DNA from 4 places in the Blastococcus sp. SYSU DS0973 genome. Region 3 is predicted to be linked to each of the others. Evidence: riboswitches for the same ligand, from Rfam matches in the RefSeq annotation. Region 3 holds a riboswitch; each other region holds the start of a gene.
The links. Region 3 has a riboswitch for cyclic di-AMP ahead of ACI791_RS07680 (hypothetical protein). Riboswitches for the same ligand answer to the same signal wherever they lie in the genome.

Region 1 (5,574 bases), on a different contig from region 3:
GGCCGCCCGTGCGGGCCCCCCGACCGGGGGTTCCCGGTCGGGGGGTGGGCGGGACACCATTCGTCCCGGTGGGACGTCTGGCGTTGTGGCCGGCTCGAGTCGGGGGAGGGAACCGGATGCGCGCGCGCCTGGTCGGGCCCCGCCGCTGCTGCGGGGCGCCGGACGCTGGTGGCCGTCCTCGCGGCCTGCACGGTGGCGCTGGTGCCCACCGGGCCTGCGGCCGCCACGCCCAGCGACCAGCCGGGTGGCACGTCGGGCGTGCTGGACAGCCGCGACCTGGACCGGCTCCAGCGGCGCGCCGCCGAGGTGCAGGAGGAGCTCCGCGCGCGGCAGGACGACGTCGTCGCCGCCCGTGCGGCGCTCGCCGAGGCGCAGGTGGCGGTCGAGGAGGCCGAGGCGGTCCTCGCCGATGCGCAGGGCGTGCTGGCCGGGTACCAGCGGGAGGTGGCCGGCTACGCCTCCGCCGTCTACCGGGACGGCGGAGCGCTGACCCCCCTGACCCTCCTGCTCAGAGCGGGCGACCCGGGTGAGGTGCTCTCCGCCCTGGGCTTCCTCGCGCCGTGGACGCGCACGCCGCCGACGTCATCGGCGTCGCGGAGGGGCACCGGCGCGCCGCCCTGGAGGAGGAGCGGGCCCAGGGTGCGCTCGGGCAGGCCCGGGCGCGGGCCGACGAGGTCAGCGCCCGGGTCGCCGCGCTCGAGGAGGCCGCGGCCGCGGTCACGGCGGAGCTCGACGAGGCGCTGCAGGTCGTCGACGGCCAGCTGTCCCGGTTGCAGCGCGAGCAGTTGGACGTCAACGAGCAGACGGCGGCCAGCTGGCGCGCCTACGTGGACCAGTTGCGCGCCGCGGGCGTCGACACCGTGCCCGCCGCCGCGCTGCGCGACCCGGCTCGGGGCCTGCCGGACGGGCTGGTGCCCGTGGCTGCCGGCGGGGGCGGGGCCCAGCGCGGGGTCGCCCAGCTGCCGGGGCAGCCCAGCTCGCTGCTGGTGCTGCCCGTGAAGACGCTGACGGCGGTGAGCGCGGCGATGGAGGCGCTCGGGCGGCCGTACGCCCCCGGTACGGCGGGGCCGGACTCCTGGGGCTGCGGCACGCTGGTGCAGGCCGCGTTCGAGCGGGCCGGCGTCCCGGTGCCGGCGACGCAGGGGGAGCTGTTCGCGACCGCCACCCCCGTGGCCGCCGCCGACGTGCTCCCCGGCGACCTCGTCTTCCTCGGCTCCGGCGAGGCCGGGCTGGGGCATGTCGGCATGGCGCTGGACCAACGCACGATGCTCGCCGCCGACGCCCGGGCCGGCGCCGTGGTGGTCCGGACGCTGCCGGCCGACCAGGTGCTGGCGGTCGGGCGACCCGGCCTGGGTCAGCGGCCCGCCGTCCCGGTGCCCGGACCGGCTCCGGGGGCGCTGCGGACCGAGTGCGGCAACACGGTCTACCCACCGAGCTATGACGGCGCCCGCGCCTGGGGTGGCTATCCGAACGGGTTCATCCCGCCCAGCGCGATGTGCCCGCTGGGCGTCGGCGGGCACTCGCTGCGCTGCGACGCGGCGGCCGCCTACCGGGCGATGTCCTCGGCGTACGCGGCCGACCTCGGCGCTCCGCTCTGCATCACCGACTCCTACCGCACGTACGCCGGCCAGGTCCGGCTGTACGGAGAGAAGCCGGCCCTCGCCGCGGTCCCCGGCACGAGCAACCACGGCTGGGGCCTCGCGGTGGACCTCTGCGGCGGCGTCCAGTCGTTCGGGACGCGGCAGTACTCCTGGATGGTGGCGAACGCGGGCCGGTTCGGCTTCCTGCACCCGACCTCGGGCCGATCCCGGCAACGGGCGTGAGGAGCCCTGGCACTGGGAGTACGCCGGCACGTGAGGCCGGCTGCCGGACGGCGGCGCGGCGGAAATGTCGGCGCCTCGCCCTACCGTGCGGAACGACTCACGGAGGAGAAGAAGCGATGCTCATCGACTGCGACACCTGCACCGTCCGGGGGACCGGCTGCGCCGACTGCGTGGTGACCGTCCTGCTCGGCGCACCGCCGGGATGGCAGGGGACCGACCCGGTGGTGGTCCCGATGGCCGGCCGCTCGCGTGGCGGGTCCGCAGCGGCCGCGGCGGAGGACGTCGTGGTGCCTCCGCCGGGCGTGGTGGTGGAGTTCGACGACGTGGAGCGCCGGGCCGTCCGCGCGCTGGCGGAGGGAGGGCTCGTGCCTCCGCTGCGGCATCCTCACGGTTCCGACGGTCACGGTGGCGAGGGGCCAGGGCGGCGCACGGGCTGATCGTCCCGGTGCCGGTCGCGGTGTCCGCCCGTGCACCCGATCGGGTGAACGCCCAGGTGGAGGGGTCGTGCGGGACGGAAAGCCGAGCGCATGCGTTCCCACGGTCCACATTTGTCACAGGCGCATCACGATCGTTAAGGTCGTCGCCGTTCGGCCGGGTGGTCGTCATCCGTCGAAGGGTGGCCCCGACCGGACACCGCCTAATCACCGGGCGGCGTGCAGCACCGGCGCCCGCGGTGTACCGGGGACCCACCGCAGTTCCGGGGTGAGTTCTCCTGCGGCCGGCTCGCCGGCCCGCGGGGGATAGGGCCAGTCTTCCCAGCCCGAACCCGTCAGCTAACTCGGTCGGCGGTTGCAGAGGAAGAAACGGAGTGCCGCCGCACGTGGCGACCCCTCAGGCACCGCTGACGCAGGCCCCCGAACGAGCTCCCGCCGCCGGCGGGCGCAGCTCCGCGAGCGCCCGCCGCTCCGGACCGCTCCGGTCCGGCGTGCTGGTCAGCGCGGCTGCCGCCCTGACCGTCATCGTCATCCCCGGCACCGCAGTCGCCGTTCCCGGCGCGGCCGACGAGGTCGCCGCGCAGGTGGCCGAGGCCAACCACGAGCTCGAGGTCCTCTCCGAGCAGCTCAACGACGCACGCGTCGCGCTCGAGGGGCACGAGGGCGCCGCCCGGGCCGCCGGCGACGCCGTCGCGGCCGCCGAGGCCCGGCTCGGCGCCCTGGACGGGCACATCCGCAGGCTCGCCCGCAGCGCCTACACCGGCAGCGGACTGACCCGGCTCGACGCCCTGCTGTCGAGCGACTCGGCCGACCAGATGGTGTCCCAGCTCGGGATCCTCGACGCGATCGCCGGGCACACCAACGAGGTCCTCACCGAGGTCTCGTCGGCGGCCGACGACGCGGAGCAGTCCCGGAAGGCCGCTGCGAAGGCCGCCGAGGACGCCCGGCGCGCCGTGGTCGAGATCGCCGCGAAGCAGGAGGACCTCGAGACGAGGATCGCCGACTACCAGCGGCGGTACGATGCGCTCACCGCCCCGCAGCAGGCCCAGGTGGCCCAGGCGCACGGTGGCAACAGCCTCCCCGCGCCCACGGCGGTCACGGCGTCCAGCGCCGCCGCCCAGGTCGCGGTGAACACCGCGCTCGCGCAGATCGGCGATCCGTACGTCTGGGGTGCCGGTGGGCCGAACGCCTTCGACTGCTCGGGCCTGATGTCCTACGCCTACGCCGCGGCCGGCGTCACGCTGCCGCACTCCAGCAAGTCGCAGTCGCAGATGGGCCGACCGGTCTCCCGCGGCGAGCTGCAGCCCGGCGACCTGGTGTTCTTCTACACCCCGGTCAGCCACGTCGGCATGTACATCGGCAACGGGCGGATGGTGCACGCCTCCACGTCGGGCCAGCCGGTGAAGGTGGCGAGCGTGGACTCGATGGGGAACTACAACAGCGCCCGGCGGATCGTCCGCTGAGAAACACCCCCTGCCCCCACCGCTCGCAGGCTCGCGGCGGGATCCTGCAGGGGGCGCGTCGCAGCGAGGGATGTCAGCCGGCTGATGGTCACCCTGCTCCCGCCGGGGGGCACGACGGGCCGGTGATCTCTTCGGAGGCCACCGGCCCTCCGTCCGCGGGCTTGACCGAGGGGCTCGCCGACGTCAGCGTGCTCCACCGCCCGGTGGCCGATCCCCACCGGCGGCCACGCGCACCGTCCGGGGCGTCGCCGAGTGGCTCACCGTCATCGCGGCCGGGCAGGCGCTGGGCATCACCGCCGGGGCGACGGCGACGGAGCACCCGGTCCGGATGTGGCCTACCGGCCGTCGGGGACGCGCCGCCGGTCCCCGTGTGGCCGGCCTGGTGGGCCGACGGCCCGCCGTCGAACCTGGAGGCGCTCCTGCAGTTCGTCTGCGAGGAGTGCCCGCGGAGTACGCGCCCGTACGGGGTTCCCGGGCCGGTGCGGACGGCCGGCGCACCTAGGATCGACCAGGTGGACGGCGGAGGGCGGGCAGGCGCCCGGGCCGCGCTCCTGACGGCGGCGGTCCTCGGGGTCGCCCTCGTCGTCGTGATCGTGGTCCGCACGCCCTGGGAGGTGCTCCCGGAGCCGCCCGGTGGCCACACCGCGCCCGATCCCGCCGCGGGGCTGACTCCTGCGCAGCTGGACCGGGCGGAGGCCTTCGCGGCCGCCCTGCGCCCCGCCTCGCTGCTCTCGATGGCGCTCGGGCTGGCCGTCTCGGCGGTCCTGGGCCTGACCCGGCTCGGCGGCCGGCTCGTGCACGCCGTGGCGGCCCCGCTGGGCGGCCGCTGGTTCGTCCAGGTGCTGGTCGGCGTGCCGGCCCTCGTGGTCGTCGGCCGCCTGGCGACTCTCCCGGTGTCGGCCTACGCCGAGACGGTCCGCCGCCGGTACGGCCTGTCCACCCGCGGGTGGGGCCTCTGGCTGCGCGACGTCGCCGTCTCGGTGGCCATCAGCGCGGCGCTCACGGCCGTGGTGGTCCTGGTCGTCCTCTGGCTGGTGCGCCGCGCCCCGCGCACCTGGTGGGCGTGGGCCGGAGGAGCGGCGGCGGCCCTCGTGGTGATCGGTTCCTTCCTCTACCCGGTGGTCATCGAACCGGCCTTCAACTCGTTCGAGCCGCTGCCGGCCGGAGAGCTGCGCACCGACCTGCTCGCGCTGGCCGACGAGAACGGCACCCCGGTGCAGGACGTCCTCGTCTCCGACGCCTCCCGCCGCACGACGGCTCTCAACGCCTACGTCTCCGGCTTCGGGTCCACCCGCCGCATCGTCCTCTACGACACGGTCCTCGCCGAGCTGCCGGAGGAGGAGATCGAGTCGATCGTCGCCCACGAGCTCGGGCACGTGGCCACCGACGACGTCCTGACGGGCACCCTCATGGGCGCCCTGGGCGCGGGAGCGGCCACCGCGCTGGCCGGGTGGCTGGTGACCCGGCGGGCCCTCCTGCGGCGCGCGGGTGCCGAATCGCCCGGCGATCCGCTCGTCGTGCCGCTGCTGCTCTTCCTGGTGGCCGTGGGCGGGCTGGTCTCGACCCCGGTGCAGAACCTGGTCTCCCGGCAGATCGAGGAGCGGGCCGACCTCCATGCCCTGGACCTCACCCGTGATCCGGAGGCTTTCACCGCCATGCAACGGCGGCTGGCGACCGCGAACCTCGGCGACCCCGACCCACCGGCCGCCTGGCACTGGTTCTTCGGCAGCCACCCCACCACCGCGCAGCGCATCGCCATGGCCGAGGACTGGCGCCGGCTGGAGCGGCCGCGGTGAGCCGCACCCTCGTCGTCACCAACGACTTCCCGCCCCGGCAGGGCGGCATCCAGACGTT
Region 2 (5,574 bases), on a different contig from region 3:
AGGCGCTTCGGCGAGCGGGGGCAGGCCCCGCCGACCCGGTGATGCTCGTCGGGCACAGCCAGGGCGGCATGGTCGCCGTCCAGGCGGCCGCCGACGCCGGCACGCCGGACTTCGACTTCGACGTGCGCAGCGTGGTCACCACCGGCTCACCCATCGCGCGGGCGGAGGTGCCGTCGTCGGTGCAGGTGCTGGCGCTGGAGAACGCGCACGACGTCGTTCCGCAGCTGGACAGCCGGGACAACGACGACAGCCCGAACGTCACCACGGTCACCTTCGACGGCCAGTACGGCAGCATCGCGGACAACCACGGCATCGGGACGGCGTACCGGTCGGCCGCCCGCGCCATCGACGCCAGCGACGACCCGTCGTTGGTCGCCTTCCGGGCCGGCGCCGCGCCCTTCCTGGTCGGGCCCGGAGAGGAGGCGACGGTGGTCGCGCACGTCTACGAGATCGGCAGGAGATGACCCGGCGCCCCGACCCGACCGACGGCCTGCCGCCTCACGGGCGGCGCGGCCGTGCTGGTGCTGGCGGGCTGCGGGCCCTCCGGGGATCCGGCGGTGCCCATCGAGACGATCGGCATCGGGATCGGGCGGCAGCTCGTCGCCCGTGACGACGTGGTCGACCCGGTCGAGCCGGCGAGGGGTGTGCGATCGCGGTCGACCTGCTCGACGGGGCCCAGCGCGCGCCGCTGGAGGCGAAGGGGGACCCCGGCCGCAGTAGTGCTGCGCCGGCGCCTTGGGCCCCTCGTCCTGGACGGTTCGGCAACTCCGCAGCCTCTGAGCACCAGGGCGTCGGGGGCGCGGTCGGCGCGTCGACGGCTCGTCCTCGTCGCCGTGGCGCCGGGCACGATTCGGGCATCGATGGCGGTGGATCGTCCCGACGAGGCGGAGATCACGGTTCGTGCTGCGTTTGAGGTCGAGGCGGAGCCTCATCCTGCGCAGCAGGGGGCTGCGCCGACGCCCCCGCGTCGTGCCACCTCCAGGGCGCGGGGGCGGCGGCGGTGCCACCACGAGGCGTGAAAGCGCAGGTCAAGACCGGTGGGGCGGGTGGGGCTCGAACCCACGACCCAGGGATTATGAGTCCCATGCTCTGACCGGCTGAGCTACCGCCCCTGCGTTGACAGCCTGCCAGATCGAGGCGACGCACCGCTCGGACCCGCCCGTGTCAGGAGGTGCGTCTCGTTACCGGGCTGTGACATCTGGCCGATCCGCTTGTACTGTCTGCCGCGGTCCACCTGACCTCGCTCCCGAACCCGGGGGCTCGGGCGGACCCCGCCGAACCGTGCGGCCGGATGGCCGGATGGACCGGGGACCCATGTTCTCTGGGGTGAATCCCGCCTGCGCCTCCACGGGCAGGTGGGTAGGGCCACGTTCCGGCCCGAACCCGTCAGCTGACCTGGTAGGCGGACCGAGGAACGGAGACCGTCGCCTTGGCGACCTCGCACGACCAGCACCACCCCACCGTGCCGACTCGCGGGGGCCTCCGCCGCATCGGTCGGGCCGCCACCGCACTGACCGCTCTGCTGGCCCTCTCCCTGCTGGGGACGACGGCTGCGACGGCCGCACCCGGCGACGCGAAGAGCGAGCACGACCGCGTCGCCCAGGAGGTCGCCTCCATCGAGCAGCGGGTCAAGGACGCCGAGGCCCGGCTGGAGCAGATGACGCTCCGCGCCGAGGAGGCCAGCGGCGCCGTGCTGCAGGCGGAGGCCGAGCTGGCGACCGCCCAGCAGCACGCCGACGCCATCGCGGCCGAACTCGCCGCTGTCCGCGCGGCCGTGGCGCGCACCCAGGGCGACGTCGCGGCCCTCGGCCGGGAGGCCTACATGGGCCAGGACGAGACGTTCAGCGAGATGGAGATGGTGCTGCACGCCGAGGGCCCCGGAGAGCTGCTCCAGCAGGCCGCCACGCTCGAGCTCCTCGGCGAGGACCGGGCCGAGGTGCTCGAGGAGCTCCGGGTGGCCGAGGCGCGGGAGGCCCGGCTGGACGAGGAGGCGCGCGCCGCCGTCGCCCAGCGGGACGCGGCCGCACGCACCGCCCAGGAGGCCCAGGTGGCCGTCGATGCCCTCCTCGCCGAGGCGCAGGCCGAGTTCGACGCGCTCAGCGCGGAGAAGGCGGCGCTGGACGAGCAGCTGCGCGAGGCGGAGATCCGGATGCTGAGCATGCAGGGCACCGCCGATCCGGCGGGTACCTGGAACCAGCTCCAGGCCGCCGAGCAGGCCGTCGGCGCGGTCACCGCGGCCGGTGGTGGCACCGGTCTCACCCAGGGCCGGGTCACGTCCTGCTACGGCGCCCGCTGGGGCACCATGCACCTCGGCGTGGACATCGCGGCGTCGATCGGCACCCCGATCTTCACGCCGGAGCCGGGCGTCGTCCTGCAGGCGGGGCCGGCCAGCGGGTTCGGTCTCGCGGTCGCCATCCAGCACCACGACGGCGTGATCACCGTCTACGGCCACATCAACCAGTTCTTCGTGACTCCGGGCCAGGTCGTGGAGGGCGGTCAGCAGATCGCCGAGGTCGGCAACCGCGGCCAGTCCACCGGGCCGCACCTGCACTTCGAGGTGCACCGCGGGGGCCTCTACGCCGACCGGACCAACCCGGTGCCGTGGCTGGCCCAGCGCGGCATCTCCCTCGGCGGCAGCTGCGGCTGATCCGGCTCGTCCGCATCGGCCGCACGGCGTCGTCCAGGATGGTGCCGTGCGGACGACGGCGGGGGAGGGCACCTGGCTGCGCGCCGGGCTGCTCGTCGCGCTGCTGCTCGCGGGGGTGGTCGTGGCCCTCGTCGTCGACCTCCCCGGCCGGACCACGGTGCGCGGCTGGATCGAGCACGGGGACGCCGGCACCTGGGCGCTGCTGATCGCCGGCCAGGTGGCGGTGCTGCTGGCGCCGGTGCCGCGTTCGCTGGTCGCCGCGCTGGCCGGGGCCGTCCTGGGCTTCGGCTTCGGGGTGGCCGTGGTGCTCACCGGCTCGCTGCTGGCGGCCCTGGTCGCCTTCGCGCTCGCGCGCGGGCTGGGCCGGCCGGCTGCCGAGCGGCTGGCGGGCCCGCGGGTGAGGAGCGCCGACCGGTTGTTCACCGACCGGGGCTTCGTCGCCGTGCTGGCGGGCCGGCTGATCCCGATGATGCCGTTCGTCGTGGTCAACTACGCCGCCGGCCTCAGCGGCGTCCGGCCGCGGACCTACGTGGCCGCCACCGCGGTCGGGCTGGTGCCCGGCACGGTGGTCCAGGTGGGCGTCGGCGCCTCGGCGGGTGCCGTCGTCGCGTGGGTGGGCACGCCGTCGGCCCTGCCGGTCGTCGCTGTCGTGGTCGTGCTGGTCCTCGGCGTCGCCGCCGCCTGGCACCGGTGGCGGCGACGCCGGGCGGAGCCAGGAGCGGATCTAGCCGCGCCCGAACAACCGGCCCAGCAGCCCCCCGGCGCCGCCCACGGTGCGCGCCGCGAGCTGCAGGATCGGCCCGCCGGGGATGCCCGGCACCTTCTGGACGATGGGCGCGAGCTGCAGCAGCCCGCCGACGTCGTGCACCTTGAGCGCGCGGCGGGCCACAGCCGGAACCGGGTTGACCCGGCCGGAGGCGGCATCGAGAAGCAGGTCGGCCGCGGCCTCGACGGCCGGCCCGTCGACGACGCCGGCCGGCACGCGGCGCACCTGCCAGCCGCCTCCGTGCGCGGTGAACCCCCAGCCCCCGTCCGGCGTGACGAGGCTGACGCGCCCGGAGATGCCGGTCGAGGCGGCCAGGGCACCGGTCACGTCGGTCAGCGCCGCCAGGCCGGACTGCAGGACGTCCGCCGGCGGCGGCTCGGCCCCGCACGAGACGAGGTCCAGTCCGTGGACGGCGAGCTCGTAGGCCTGGCCGAGCACGACGCTCAGCAGCGGTAGCCGGCCCACGACGGAGACCGCCGGTGCGGTGTCGAGCTCCACGGGCTCGTCGGCCAGGTAGCGCGCGGTCGTCTCGCGGTTGCGGCGCAGCGCGGCCAGCACCTCCTCGCGGGAGGCGTCGCGGTGCGCGGCCGTGACCCGGGCGTTCACCGCGTCGGGGTCCGGTGGCGTTCCCGGCCCACCGGCCCGCGCGGAGGCGATGAGGTCGTGCAGCGCGGCGTGGTCGTCCCAGCAGCCCAGGTGCACGCAGATCTCGTGCGCCCGCCAACCGGGCAGGCGCGACGGGCGGCCGAGGTCGATCGACGCGGCCTGCGCCAGGAAGGCATCCCACGCGCCGAGCACCATGCCGGCGACCTCGTCACGATCTGCCTCGGCCATCCCCTGGTGTCCGCCCACGTCAGGCCCCCTACCCGGGGCTCCGCCGGGCCAGGCATGGGAACGGCGACGCCGTCCCGCTCGGAAACGGGCCCAGCCGCCACCACCCCGGCCTGCTCGGTCCTGGGGCGGCAGCGGACGCACGCTTCGTGGTTCGACAACCATGGAAGGTAATCGCCGCCGGACGGTGCTCACGCCTCCAGCCGCGTCGCCACGTGACTCTCCGTGAACGGAATCCCGGAGTCCGGGCTCGGTGGCGTCGTCCGCTCCTCGCGCCGGACCGTCGGCCGGGCGTGGGAGCCTGTGAATAGCCTGGAGTGGCTGGACGTCGCCCGGTGGGCGTGGTAGTGGCGGGCTGACCAGCAACAAGGCGCCGAGCCCTGCATCACCGACCACTTTCGCCCCATCAGTCGCACCCGGGCTGGCGCGATGGGGTCACCATCGTGCAGACTTGTCGCGGGAGCCCTGCTCCGCCACTGCCGATAACGGCGCGTCACCGAATCGATGGGTCCGTAGGGGAAGACGAGACCGATCGAGTCGATGGAGGTGCCCCGTGCAGCGACGGTCAACCCAGGGTGTCGTCTTCGTGCACGCGTGCCCGAAGGCGCTCTGCCAGCACGTCGAGTGGGCGCTGGAACGCGTCGTCGGCGCGCCGGTCTCCCTGTCGTGGGCTGAGCAGCCCGCAGCGCACGGTTCCTACCGTGCTGAAGTGGCGTGGACGGGTTCGCCCGGTACCGGGGCCAAGCTCGTCGCTGCGCTGCGCGCGTGGCCGATGCTGCGCTTCGAGGTCACCGAGGAGGCCAGCCACGGCAACGATGGCGAGCGCATGTCCTACGTGCCCGGGCACGGGGTCTTCCGGGCGCCGACCAGCGCCAACGGCGACCTCATCGTCACCGAGCAGCAGCTGCGCCACCTGGCCGCCACCGCGACGTCGATCGAGGCGTTCCGCCACGGTGTCGACCAGCTGCTGGGCGCGGCCTGGGACGCCGATCTCGAGGTCTACCGGCACGCCGGCGACGGCAGCCCGGTGACCTGGCTCCACCAGGTCGTCTGAGAGAGACCCCGCCGCTGGCACGGGCGCGGCGGGGTCGTCGGGTAACAACTCCGCTACGACACTCCCGGCCTGACCGGGACGGCGTCGTAGCCTGGGCCGGTCGTCCGGGCGCCGTCGGGGAAGCGGCGCCCGGACGACCCACCACGTCTCCGCGGCTCGGACGCGGAGGCGGGGCCGCTGACGCGGGCACTCCGGCGCCGGGATGCCCGCCGGGGGACACCGTCGGGCACGCGGCCACCGGGCGGCGCCCCGCGGCGGAGATCAGAGCGGGATGTT
Region 3 (5,574 bases):
CCTCCTGCAGCCGCACGGTCAGGCCGAGCGCGCTGAGTTCGGCGACGACCTCCTCGACCGGCCGCCCGACGTAGTCCGCGGCCACCAGGTCCACCTCGGCGACCGACTGCGACTCGACGGCCCCGGCCGCACCGCCGGGATCGGAGGCCGACGCGGCGAGCAGGGCGGCCACGCCTCCGCCGAGCAGGAGGAAGACGATGACCGGGAGGAGGACCAGGAGGACCGGCCGGCGCCCCGCGGGTCGCTCTGCCGGCGTCTCCCGGCGGGCGCCGGCCTCCCCGACCGAACCGGTCCCCCGGTGCGCGCCCGTGCCGCCCCGGGAGCCGGTCGCGCGGGCGGCCGCCACGACGGCCACGGGCCGGGTGAGGGACGCGGTGTCCGGCGGGCCGTGCATCGTCTCCTCGACCGCGTGCAGGAAGGCGTTCCCGTCGGGCAGGCGGTCGTCGGGGTCCTTGACCAGCGCGGCGTCGATGAGGGCGCGGACGTCCCGCGGCAGCGCGGCGGGCAGGGGCTCGGGGTGCTCCTGCACCTGCTTGAGCGCGACGGTCACCGGGTTGTCGCCGTCGAAGGCGGCGTGCCCGGCGAGGGACTCGTAGCCGACCAGCCCCAGGGCGTAGACGTCGCTCGCCGGGCCGACGTGCTCGCCCCTGGCCTGCTCGGGGGACATGTACTGCGCCGTGCCGATCACCTGGCCGGTCTGCGTCAGCGGCACGCTGCCCGCCGACCAGGAGATGCCGAAGTCGGTGAGCTTCACGGTGCCGTCGTGGGTCAGCAGGATGTTGGCCGGCTTGACGTCGCGGTGCACCACACCGGCCCGGTGAGCGGCGGCGAGCCCGGCCGCGGCCTGCTGCAGGACCGAGAGGGCGGCGCCGGTGCCGAGCGACCCGTCCTCGGCCAGCAGCGCCGACAGCGGCGGCCCGTCGACCAACTCCATGACGAGGTAGGCGAGGTGCTCGCCGGTGCCCTCCGCCGTCGACTCGCCGTAGTCGAGGACGGCGGCGATGTTGGGGTGGCTGAGGCTGGCGGCGTTCCGGGCCTCCGTGCGGAACCGCGCCACGAACACCGGGTTGTCGGCGTACTCACTGCGCAGCACCTTGACGGCCACCCAACGGTCGAGCAGCACGTCGCGGGCCCGCCACACCTGGCCCATCCCGCCGACGGCGATCAGGTCGCGCAGCTCGTACCGGTCGCCGAGGATCTGCCGGCTGGTCTCGGCCGTGGCCACTCCCGATTCCCTCGTGCTGGTCCCCGCGAGGCCGTCCCCGCCCGTCGCCCGTGCCCCTGTGGGTGCCCGTCCCGGCCGTAGCCGAACCCCGTCGGCCCCGAGGAGGTCAGACTGGGGTGGTGCACCCGTTCCCCTCCCGTCCGTCCGCGCAGGTGCGCGGCGTGGTCCGGCTGCTCAACACGGCCGGCGGCCGGGTGTTGTGCCTGGCCGGGGAGGTCGACGACGCCGTCGTCGACGCCTTCCTGCAGCACTACGGCGGCGAGCCGGTGCGCGTCGATGCGGTCGACGCCGGCTCGGTGACCGGGCTCTCCGCCGCCGGCCGGCAGCTGCTGCTCGACCACCTCGACGCCGCCGCGCGGGCCGGTCGGCAGCTGCCGCTGCGCCGTTCCGCGGCGCTGACACGGGCCCTGGCCGGCACCGGGTCCGTACCCGCCGAACCGGACTGACCGACGGGCGAGCCGGTCGGCAGGCCCCGACGCATGAGCACGTCGACCGCCCACGGCTCCATCCGCTCGGAGAGAGATCAGCACGTCCCCGTGTGGGCCCCGGGTGCCGATCCCCCACTGGCCATGCGGGTGCTGCCGCTGTCGGTCGTCCGGAAGCTGACGCTACGTCCTCCGGGGGTCGAGCGGCCCGGGCCCTGCCGGGCCCGGGGCGTCGGCGATCAGCCCCGGTAGTTCACGTGCGGGTGATCCATGTGGTTGGCCGTGGGGCTGCCCCGGTTCGCCATGGGCTGCCAGGAGCCGTTCGCGGACGACAGCATGCGCTGCTGCCAGATGATGTAGTCCACCCCGAGCTCGGCCCAGTGCGCACGGTGGTACGCGACGATGGCGTCCCCGAGCGCCGCGTTGGACATGACCATGTAATCCAGCGCCAGCCCGGACGGGTGACCACCCGGATCGGCCGCGCTGGCGCGCGTGCCGCCGATCGTGATGCTCGCCGCACCCGGCACGTTGCTGACCACGGCGTCGGCCGCGGCCTGGGCCTGCGGCCTGACGGCTCCGGCGCTGTTGCTGATCCGCGCGACCGCCGACGCGGCCACCGAGGCGGCCGGCGAGCTGGACACCGGCGCCTGCCGGCTCCGGCTCGCGGCAGCCGGTGCCGCGGCAGCCGGTGCCGCGGCAGCCGGTGCCGCTGCCTCCGCGGCCGCGGCGGCCTTCGCCTCGGCCTCGGCCTTCGCCTTGGCCTCCGCCTCGGCCATGGCCTCGGCCTCGGCCTCGGCACGGGCTGCGGCCTCCGCCTCGGCCTTCTGCCGGTCGAGCTCCACCTGGTCGGCGGCGGCCTGGGCCTGCTGCGCCGCGACCTGCTCGGCGGCGCGGGTGCTGCGGCTGGCGGTGAGGTCCTGCAGCGGGGCCAGGTCCTCGGTCACGTCGATCGGGCCGGACTGGGCGGTGAGCCCGAGCTCCTGGGCGACGCTGACCGACTGCGGCGCATCGGCCTCGGCCTGCGCCGCCGGGTCCGCGCCGACGAGGACGTTGACGAGGAGCGCGCCGGCGGCGGCGGCACCCAGGTACAGGGCGGGACGGCGGACGTGCGCCGGCGGGCGGCGGCGGCCGGAGGTGGTGGTGCAAACATTCATGGGTACGGAAGCTCCGAGGGTGTTCGCGCGACCGGCCGGAGAGCGGGCCGCGGCGGGGTGCGGGCAGCAGGGCGCCGGCGTCAGGACGACTGCCTGGGCCACCGGGAGACGGCGGGGAGCCGGTCGAGCGGGAAGTGCTCGGTGGTGGGCGGCAGTCGGCGGGGCGCCGGGCGTGGCGCGGTCAGTTCCGCGGGCGCACCCGGATGCGGCGGTGCCGGGTGGTGCAGGGACGTGCGGCGGTGCAAGGGCGCGCCATGCGGCGGCTCTCCGTTTCTTCCGTTGCCGCCTACCGGGTTAGCTGACGGATTCGGGCGGGAAGTAGCCCTACCCGCGCCGCCGACGTGCTCGGCGCAGGATTCACCCCAGTGCTGCGGTGGGTCCCCGGCTCACCCGCAGCGCGATGGCAGTGGGTGACTCGGCGGCGCCGATCGGACTCCCCGGACGGGGACGTGTCGACCGATCGGACCTGGCCACGGTAACCGCCGTTATGCAGTTGTGACAATCGAGGGCCGGTTATTTCCACGGCGTGACGTGTGTCGCCTGCCCCTCACCGGCCCCCCGGCGGTGTAGGGCGGACCCCGGCTCAGCCGGCGTCGGCCCACGACCGGACGACGGCGACGTCGAGCGGGAAGTCCACCGGGAACGCGCCGAACAGCAGGCGTCCGGCGGTCGACGCGGCGGCCCGGACCGCCTCCACCACGTCGTCGGCCAGGTCTTCCGGAGCGTGCACGACGACCTCGTCGTGCAGGAAGAAGGCCAGGTGCGGCCGCTCGGCCGGCGACCCGGTCCCGCCCAGCCGCCACAACCGGTTGCGCAGGTCGGCCATCCAGCACAGCGCCCACTCCGCGCCGGTGCCCTGGACGACGAAGTTGCGGGTGAACCGGCCCCCACGCACGGCGGGCGCGGTCGCGGTCCTCCCGGGAGCCGGCCTGCTCCGCGGGCTCCCCGAGCTCGACCGCCCGCTGCGCCCACGCCCCGGTCGGCGACGGCGCCCCCCGGCCCAGCAGGGTGTGCACCACCTCGCCGCGCTCCCCCGCCCGGGCCGCCTCCTCGACCAGGCCGATGGCACGCGGGTAGCGGCGGGTGAGCCGTGGCATCATGCGGCCGCTCTCCCCGCGGGTCCCGCCGTACATGGCGCCGAGGATGCCCAGCTTGGCCTCCGCCCGGGACGCCACCGTCCCACCGGCGACCATGCCCTCGTAGAGGTCCGAGGCGCGCGCCGCCTCGGCCATCGCGGTGTCGGCGCTCATCCCCGCGAGCACCCGCGGTTCCAGCTGGGCCACGTCGGCGACGACGAACCGCCAGCCGTCGTCCGCGACCGCCGCGGGGCGGATGAGCGTGGGCACCGAGAGCGCGCCGCCGCCGGTGGAGGCCCACCGCCCCGTGACTACCCCGCCGGGGAGGAAGGAGGAGCGGAACCGCCCTTCCTGCACCCAGGTCTCCAGCCAGCTCCAGCCGTTGGCCGTGAGCAGCCGCATCAACTTCTTGTACTCGAGCAGCGCCGGGATCACGGGGTGGTCCAGCTGCTCGAGGGTCCACGAACGGGTGTCTGCCACCGGGAGACCGGCCTGCTGGAGCGCTCGCAGCAGCTCGGCCGGCGAGTCGGGGTTGAGCCCCGGGACGCCCAGCGCCGCACGGATCTCGCCGAGCAGCCGCTCGAGCACCGCCGGCCTCCCGCCGGCCACCGGGCGGGGGCCGAGCAGCGCGGTCAGCAGGCGCTCGTGCACGTCGGCCCGCCACGGCAGGCCGGTGTACGTCATCTCGGCGGCAACCAGAGCGCCGGCGGACTCCGCCGCGAGCAGCAGGGCGAGCCGGCCGCGCCGCGGCGAGGCGGCCAGGGCCGCCTGCTGGCGCCGGTGCTCGGCCGCCGGGTCGAGCAGGTCAGCCGGATCAGCGGGCGGGAAGAGCGCGGGGCCGGCCGCCGCGACCGGCTGCAGCGCGTCCCAGCCGGCGGTGTCCCCACCGACGAGGAGCGCCTGGTCGGCGAACGGCGACCGCCGCAGCAGGGCGTGGCTCAGCCGCAGGTCGGTGCAGCGCTCCACGCGCGCCCCGGCCGCCAGCAGGGCCGGGTACCAGCGGGTCGTGTCGTCCCAGACCCAGCGGACGGGCGCCGGTGCGGCCTCCCGCTCGGCGACGACGGCGGGCAGCTCCTCGACCGGGATGCGGGTGGCCGCCGCCGTCGACCCGTCGTCGCTGTGCTCCGTGACCTCCACCGCGGACTCGCGGCGCCGGAGCAGGACCCGCTGCACCCCCGCAGTGTCGCCGACGGCACCGAGGGATCCACGGGCCGGTCCCTAGCCGAGCAACCGGCGCAGACAGCGGGCCGGCGCGGTGAGCACCGTGCGGGCGACGTGCACCCCCAGCCGCAGCAGATCGGCGTAGTCCGGTGGCCGCACCGCCGCAGGGGCGGCCGGCCCGGTCGGTGCCGGCCGCGCGGTCGGCGGGCGGGACGGCGACGTGGCGGCCGGCGCGGCCGGGTCCGCGGGCACGCCCGGCGGCGGCGGGTCCGGGAGCAGCAGGTCGACCGCCGACCGGCGGCGCGGGCCGCGCAGGGAGGCGAACGACGGGATCGCCGGGGCGGCCGGGGACTCCTCCTCCGCCGCCGCGGGCTCCCGGTCGGCCGCGGGGTCGGCCGGCGGCCCGCCGGCCGCGGGCAGCCGCGCGGGCGGCTCGGGGACGACGGTGCGGATCGCGGCCACCATGCCGGGGCCCAGCCCGGCGACCGCGCTCAGCTCCCGCCGGGTGAGCGCGGCCAGCGCCCCGACGTCGG
Region 4 (5,574 bases), on a different contig from region 3:
GGGCCGGGTCGCGCCCCTGGTCACGACGGCGCGTGACCAGCTACAGGAGGCCGTCGCCGACGTGCGGCGCATCGTGCACGGGCTGCGACCTCCCGCGCTCGACGACTTGGGCCTGCTCGGCGCTCTGCAGGCCGCCGGGCCGGCGCTGCCGCCCGAGACCGACGGCCCACCGCACATCCGGATCGAGGGCGGCGGACCACTCGACGGTCTGCCCGCCGCCGTCGAGGTGGCCGCATTCCGGATCACGCAGGAGGCCATGACCAACGCGATCCGGCATGCCGACGCCCAGCACATCACCGTGCGGCTGACCGGGAGACCGGACGCCGTCTCCGTCGACGTCGTCGACGACGGCCGGGGCTGCCCGGACGACGCGGCGCCCGGCCTGGGCCTGCAGTCGATGCGCGACCGCGCCACGGAGCTCGGCGGGAGCTGCCAGGTCGCGCCGGCACCCGGTGGCGGCACCCGGGTGTCGGCCGTCCTGCCGTTGGGAGGGAAGCTGTGATCCGTGTCGTTGTCGCCGACGACCACCCCGCCTTCCGGGCGGGGCTGCGCGTTCTCCTGCAGGACAGCGGGGTGGACGTCGTCGCCGAAGCGGCCGACGGTCCCGCGGTTGTCGACGCCGTGGTCGAGACCCGTCCCGACGTGGCCCTGCTCGACCTGCAGATGCCGGGACTCACCGGAGTCGAGGTCACGAAGCGCCTGCAGGAGCTGGTGCCGGCCACCCGGGTGCTCGTGCTCACGATGATCGAGGCCGACGAGACGGTGCTGGCCGCGATCCGCGCCGGCGCTTGGGGTTACCTGCTCAAGGGGGCGGGCCAGGAGGAGATCGAGCGGGCCGTCCGCGCCGTCGCCGGGGGACAGATGGTCTACGGCGCCGGCATCGCTCCGCGTGTGATGGCCTTCTTCACCGCCCGGTCCGGTGCGGTGCTGCCGCCACTGCCGGAACTGTCCGACCGGGAGCGGCAGGTGCTCACACTGGCCGCTGAAGGTCGCACGAACGCCGACATCGCCCGGCGGCTGTTCCTGTCGGAGAAGACCGTGCGCAACCACATGTCGAGCATCTTCACCAAACTCGGCGTGACCGACCGTGCCTCTGCCGTGGCCCGCGCCCGCGACGCCGGCCTGGGTAGATAGCTACCGGCGGAGCCGGTGGCCCAGCAGCGCGCCGGGCCACCGGTGCCCTCCGCGTCCGCGTCGGCTCAGCGCTGGTCGCGGCGCAGGGGATGGTCGTCGGGAACCTCCACCACGACGATCCGGACGCCGTCCGGATCCTCGATCCACATCTCGACCAGCCCCCATGGCTCGAGCCGGGGCGGCTGCGTGACCGTCACGTCGGCCGACGTGAGACGGCGGTGTTCGGCGGCGACGTCGCGGACCTGCAGCCACAGCGCGAGCCCCTTCGGGCTGTCCGCCGACCGACCGGAGACCTCCAGCAGCCCGTTGCCCAGGAAGAAGACGACCCCCGGATGCTCTGGGGGTCCGAACTCGCGATGGACCGCCAGGCCCAGGACGTCTCGGTAGAACGACTGCGACCGCTGCGGATCGGACGGTCGCAGCAGCATACGGCTGCTCAGGATGTCCATGGCGCCATCCTCCCTCGCACCGACCAGGTGGGACGCCGCCGCGGGGCTCAGGCGGCGATCGGGTGGTGGTGGCAGCGCCCGCCGATGGTGGTCCGGGCCCCGCACGGCGCACCGGCCTTGGTCCGGCCGCCGCTCTCTCCGCAGCGAGCCGGCGACCCCGGCTGCGTGGGCACCGGCCCGGCCAGGACCGGGCGGGCGAAGGGCAGGACGACGGCGTCGTGCCCCGGCGCCCGGGCGGCCGAGGGGGCGGCGGCAGTGGTGGTCACGTTCTCGCGATGGCCGGCACGACGGCGCAGGGCCGCCGCGGCGGTCAGGCCGGCGGCGAAGGCAGCGATCGCGGTGGCGGCGTGGCTGGTGCGCATGCCTGTGTCATCGGCAGTCCGGGAGGCCGGCGGAACGTCCGCCGACCGGTTCGCCGCCGGCGTCGAGCGCTGGCCGGGTGCCGGTCACCCGGGGTTGGACCACCGGCTGCCGGCCGCCGTCTGCACCGGCCAGGGTCGGGACCGCCCGAGCCGTCGCCGTCGAGGGCTGCGGCCCGTTCCGGCCGCAATCGTTCCGCTCTGTGCGCACGTCCGGTCACCCTGCGTCCGCCGCCACGGTGGGTCCCGGGAAAAGCCGGGCATGGACTCCTGCCGCCCCTCCCGCTCTGCCTACGGTGCCCCATGTCCGCCGATCGGCGGAACCGGATGGCGTACCGCCGAACCTGCCCCCGCCACCCGGCTACATCGAGACGATGGGCAGGCGCGGGGGACCCACTCTCGCAGGACCGGGCCGTCAGGCCCTGGGGTGAAGCCGTGATCCGCGGCCGGGCAGCTCTCGCCCGAACCCGACAGCTAACCCCGCAGGCGGCGAGAGGCTCACATCCCCATGCGCAATCGCTCCCAGGGGCGGCACCGTGCCGCCCGCACGTCGGCCGTGGCCGTCGTGGCACGCCCCGCGGCAGTGCTCGCGGCAGCATCGGCCCTCTCCTTCACCGGCCTGGCTTCCGCCGCGGCCCACACCGGTGAGCACACGGTGCAGCCCGGTGACACGCTGAGCTCCCTGGCGGCCGCCCACGGCACCTCGTGGCAGACCGTCTACGACGTCAACCGCGCCACCATCGGCGCGAACCCGAACGTCCTGCGCGTCGGGCAGGCGCTGTCCATCGGCGGCTCCGCACCGGTGGAGGCCGCTCCGAGCACGGCTGCGGGCTCGTACACCGTGCAGGCAGGGGACACGGTGGGCAGCATCGCCGCCCGCCACGGCACCACCTGGCAGCAGCTGCACGCCCTCAACCTGCAGGTGATCGGTCCCAACGCGAACGTCCTGCGGGTCGGTCAGCGTCTCGCCCTCAGCGGCGGGGGCGGCCCGGCCGCCGTCGTGGACGCGCCGGTGCCGCGGGCAAGCCGGGCGGAGCGGCCGGCTGCGGCTCCTGCCGCGTACGACGTGTGGGCCCCCCACGTGCGGCCCGCCGTCCAGGAGGTCGCCGAGCGGTTCGGCATCCCGACGGTCCTCACCCGGCCCGGCCACAGCCCGGCGCAGGACCGTGCCGCGGACTTCATGGTCTACGACGACCGCGCCGCCGGTGACGCGATCGCCCAGTACGTCGTCGACAACGCCGCGCGGTTCGGCGTCGACTACGTGATCTGGCAGCAGCGGATCGCCGCCTCGTGGACCGGTTGGGCGTGGCAGGGCATGGCGGACCGGGGATCGCCCACCGCCAACCACATGGACCACCCGCACGTGGCCTTCCGGACCGCCGGCTGACCACCGGCGAGCGTCTCCTGCCGCCTTCGGCAGGAGACGCTCGCCACGCCGGTGGCCGCCGGGTCGTGCGTGGGCGTCCGGCCCCGCATGCCGGTCCGTCAGACGGCGACGGCGGTGACGAACGTGCAGATGCCCTCGCCCGAGTCGGCCCGGTGCCGCAGGCCGATGGCCGCCAGCAGCGCCGTCTCCACGCGGTGGGCCAGGCGCCGGGGGCCCTCGTACCAGGTGCTGCCGCCGGTGGTCACGGTGACGTCGGTGAAGCCGGCCAGCCGGACGTGCTCGACGAGCATCCAGTCGGGGAGGATCGAGATGTGGCCGGGCTGGTGGTAGTGCTTCGGCCCGAAGATGAACGGCGCCCCCCGGAGGAACATCTTCAGCCGGGAGTGCGGATGGGTGATGTTCGGCGTGCTGACGACCAGCCGGTCGCCGGGCCGGAGCAGCGACCGGATCGAGCGGAGCACCTTCCGCGGGTTCTCGACGTGCTCGAGCGTCTCGACGCACACGACCATGTCGAAGGGGCCGCGGGTCTCCTCGGTCCACACCGGGTCGTCGAGGTCCAGCCGGTGGATCCAGTCGTGCGGCGGGTCGAGGTCGGTGGGCACGACGTCGAACCCGGCCTCGCGCATCCGGCACGCCAGTGCTCCGCAGCCGGCACCGACCTCGAGGATCCGGCCGCCCTCGGGCAGTGCCTGTTGCACCAGTTCGACCGCGTACTCGTGCACGCCCGGAGCGGCGTGGACACCGTGCCCCTGGTAGGACCAGATGGCCGCGGTGCGGTGGCTGGAGGAGTGCTCGTCCACGGTCACGTCCGGAGTCTGACCTACCCGCGGCCGCTACGCGCGGTCGTGCGCCGTGGAGCCCGGACCTGACGTCCGCAGCCGGACCGCCCGGTACAGCACTCCGGCGGCCAGCGTGCCCGTTCCGGCCAGCACCGACGGCCACGGCAGGGTCGCCGCCAGCGCCAGGCAACCGACGACACCGGCCACCTGCACGCCCCGCGGCCAGCGCCGGTGGCCGGCCGCCTGGGTGAAGGCGGCGACGTTGGCGACGACGTAGTACAGCAGCACGCCGAACGACGAGAACCCGATGACCGCGCGCAGGTCGACGGTGAGCACCAGCGCGCACACCACCGTGCCCAGCGCCAGCTCCGCGCGGTGCGGCACGCGGTGGCGTGGGTGCACCGTGGCCAGCGCGCGCGGGAGGTCGCCGGTCCGCGCCATCGCCAGCGACGTCCGGCCCACCCCGGCGACCAGCCCGAGCAGAGCCCCGAGCGCGGCGGCGGAGGCCGCGATCCGGACGACCGGTGCGGCCCACGCCCAGCTCCCGGCCGCGACGGCGTCGGCGAGCGGGGTGGCCGTTCCGGCGATCCCGACCGGCCCGAGGACGAGCAGCAGCGTTCCCGCGACGATGGCGTAGACGGCGACCGCGATGCCCAGCGCCAGCGGGATGGCGCGGGGGATGGTGCGGGCGGGGTCGCGGACCTCCTCGCCCATGGTGGCGATGCGGGCGTAGCCGGCGAAGGCGAAGAAGAGCAGCCCGGCCGACTGCAGGACGCCGTACCAGCCGTCCGGTCCGGCGGTCCAGCCGGTGAGCCGGGCCGGGTCCGCGGCGCCGGGAGCGAGGGCGGCGAGGACCGCCACGGCGAGCCCGGCCAGCACGACGCCGACCAGCACGCGGGTGAGCCCGGCGGTCCGGGTGACCCCGTGGTAGTTGACCGCCACGAGCGCCACGACGGCGGCGACCGCTCCGGTCCGCTCCCAGGCCTGCGGAACGGCGTACGCGGCGAAGGTCAGCGCCATGGCCGCGCAGCTGGCGGTCTTGCCCACCACGAACGCCCAGCCGGCCAGGAAGCCCCACCAGGGCCCGAGGCGCTCCCGCCCGTAGAGGTAGCTGCCGCCCGACTCCGGGTACTGCGCGGCCAGCTGCGCCGAGGAGGTCGCGTTGCAGTAGGCCACCGCGGCCGCCAGCGCGAGACCGATCAGCAGCCCGGCCCCGGCCGCCCGGGCAGCAGGCGCGAAGGCCGCGAAGACCCCGGCGCCCATCATCGAGCCCAGCCCGATGACGACGGCGTCCGTGGTGCCCAGCCGGCGGGCGAGCTCGGGGCCGGTGCTCACCGGAGCCCGCGATCGCAGCGCACGCCGGCGACCCTAAGGGGTGGGGAGGAGCCGGGAGTGGCGCGGCGGTGCAGGGCGCCGCACCGGCGCCGTGTCATCGTGGCCGGCATGGGACCAGTGCGCCGGTGAGC

Region 1: linked by a shared signal. The riboswitch ahead of ACI791_RS00395 (NlpC/P60 family protein) and the one ahead of ACI791_RS07680 (hypothetical protein) in region 3 are both predicted to bind cyclic di-AMP.
Region 2: linked by a shared signal. The riboswitch ahead of ACI791_RS01035 (murein hydrolase activator EnvC family protein) and the one ahead of ACI791_RS07680 (hypothetical protein) in region 3 are both predicted to bind cyclic di-AMP.
Region 4: linked by a shared signal. The riboswitch ahead of ACI791_RS00850 (LysM peptidoglycan-binding domain-containing protein) and the one ahead of ACI791_RS07680 (hypothetical protein) in region 3 are both predicted to bind cyclic di-AMP.

What each region holds. Positions count from the first base shown of each region.
Region 1 covers NZ_JBJHAN010000001.1:76,992-82,565, reverse strand. The annotation lists gene ACI791_RS00405 (NlpC/P60 family protein) at 561-1,823, shown strand; gene ACI791_RS00400 (hypothetical protein) at 1,940-2,260, shown strand; cyclic di-AMP (ydaO/yuaA leader) riboswitch at 2,448-2,627, shown strand; gene ACI791_RS00395 (NlpC/P60 family protein) at 2,644-3,720, shown strand; gene ACI791_RS00390 (M48 family metallopeptidase) at 4,233-5,516, shown strand; gene ACI791_RS00385 (glycosyltransferase family 4 protein) at 5,513-5,574, shown strand, end outside.
Region 2 covers NZ_JBJHAN010000001.1:206,483-212,056, reverse strand. The annotation lists gene ACI791_RS01045 (esterase/lipase family protein) at 1-464, shown strand, start outside; tRNA gene ACI791_RS01040 (tRNA-Ile) at 1,039-1,112, opposite strand; cyclic di-AMP (ydaO/yuaA leader) riboswitch at 1,263-1,419, shown strand; gene ACI791_RS01035 (murein hydrolase activator EnvC family protein) at 1,430-2,647, shown strand; partial or broken gene ACI791_RS01030 (TVP38/TMEM64 family protein) at 2,694-3,224, shown strand; gene ACI791_RS01025 (maleylpyruvate isomerase family mycothiol-dependent enzyme) at 3,372-4,247, opposite strand; gene ACI791_RS01020 (DUF3145 domain-containing protein) at 4,798-5,298, shown strand; gene ACI791_RS01015 (acyl-CoA carboxylase subunit beta) at 5,560-5,574, opposite strand, start outside.
Region 3 covers NZ_JBJHAN010000003.1:200,268-205,841, forward strand. The annotation lists gene ACI791_RS07670 (protein kinase domain-containing protein) at 1-1,225, opposite strand, end outside; gene ACI791_RS07675 (hypothetical protein) at 1,345-1,671, shown strand; gene ACI791_RS07680 (hypothetical protein) at 1,890-2,804, opposite strand; cyclic di-AMP (ydaO/yuaA leader) riboswitch at 3,073-3,220, opposite strand; gene ACI791_RS07685 (bifunctional 3'-5' exonuclease/DNA polymerase) at 3,290-5,053, opposite strand; gene ACI791_RS07690 (DNA-directed RNA polymerase subunit alpha C-terminal domain-containing protein) at 5,099-5,574, opposite strand, start outside.
Region 4 covers NZ_JBJHAN010000001.1:169,032-174,605, reverse strand. The annotation lists gene ACI791_RS00870 (histidine kinase) at 1-502, shown strand, start outside; gene ACI791_RS00865 (response regulator) at 499-1,134, shown strand; gene ACI791_RS00860 (VOC family protein) at 1,200-1,583, opposite strand; gene ACI791_RS00855 (hypothetical protein) at 1,631-1,945, opposite strand; cyclic di-AMP (ydaO/yuaA leader) riboswitch at 2,269-2,443, shown strand; gene ACI791_RS00850 (LysM peptidoglycan-binding domain-containing protein) at 2,451-3,329, shown strand; gene ACI791_RS00845 (class I SAM-dependent methyltransferase) at 3,428-4,135, opposite strand; gene ACI791_RS00840 (APC family permease) at 4,163-5,443, opposite strand; gene ACI791_RS00835 (prepilin peptidase) at 5,569-5,574, shown strand, end outside.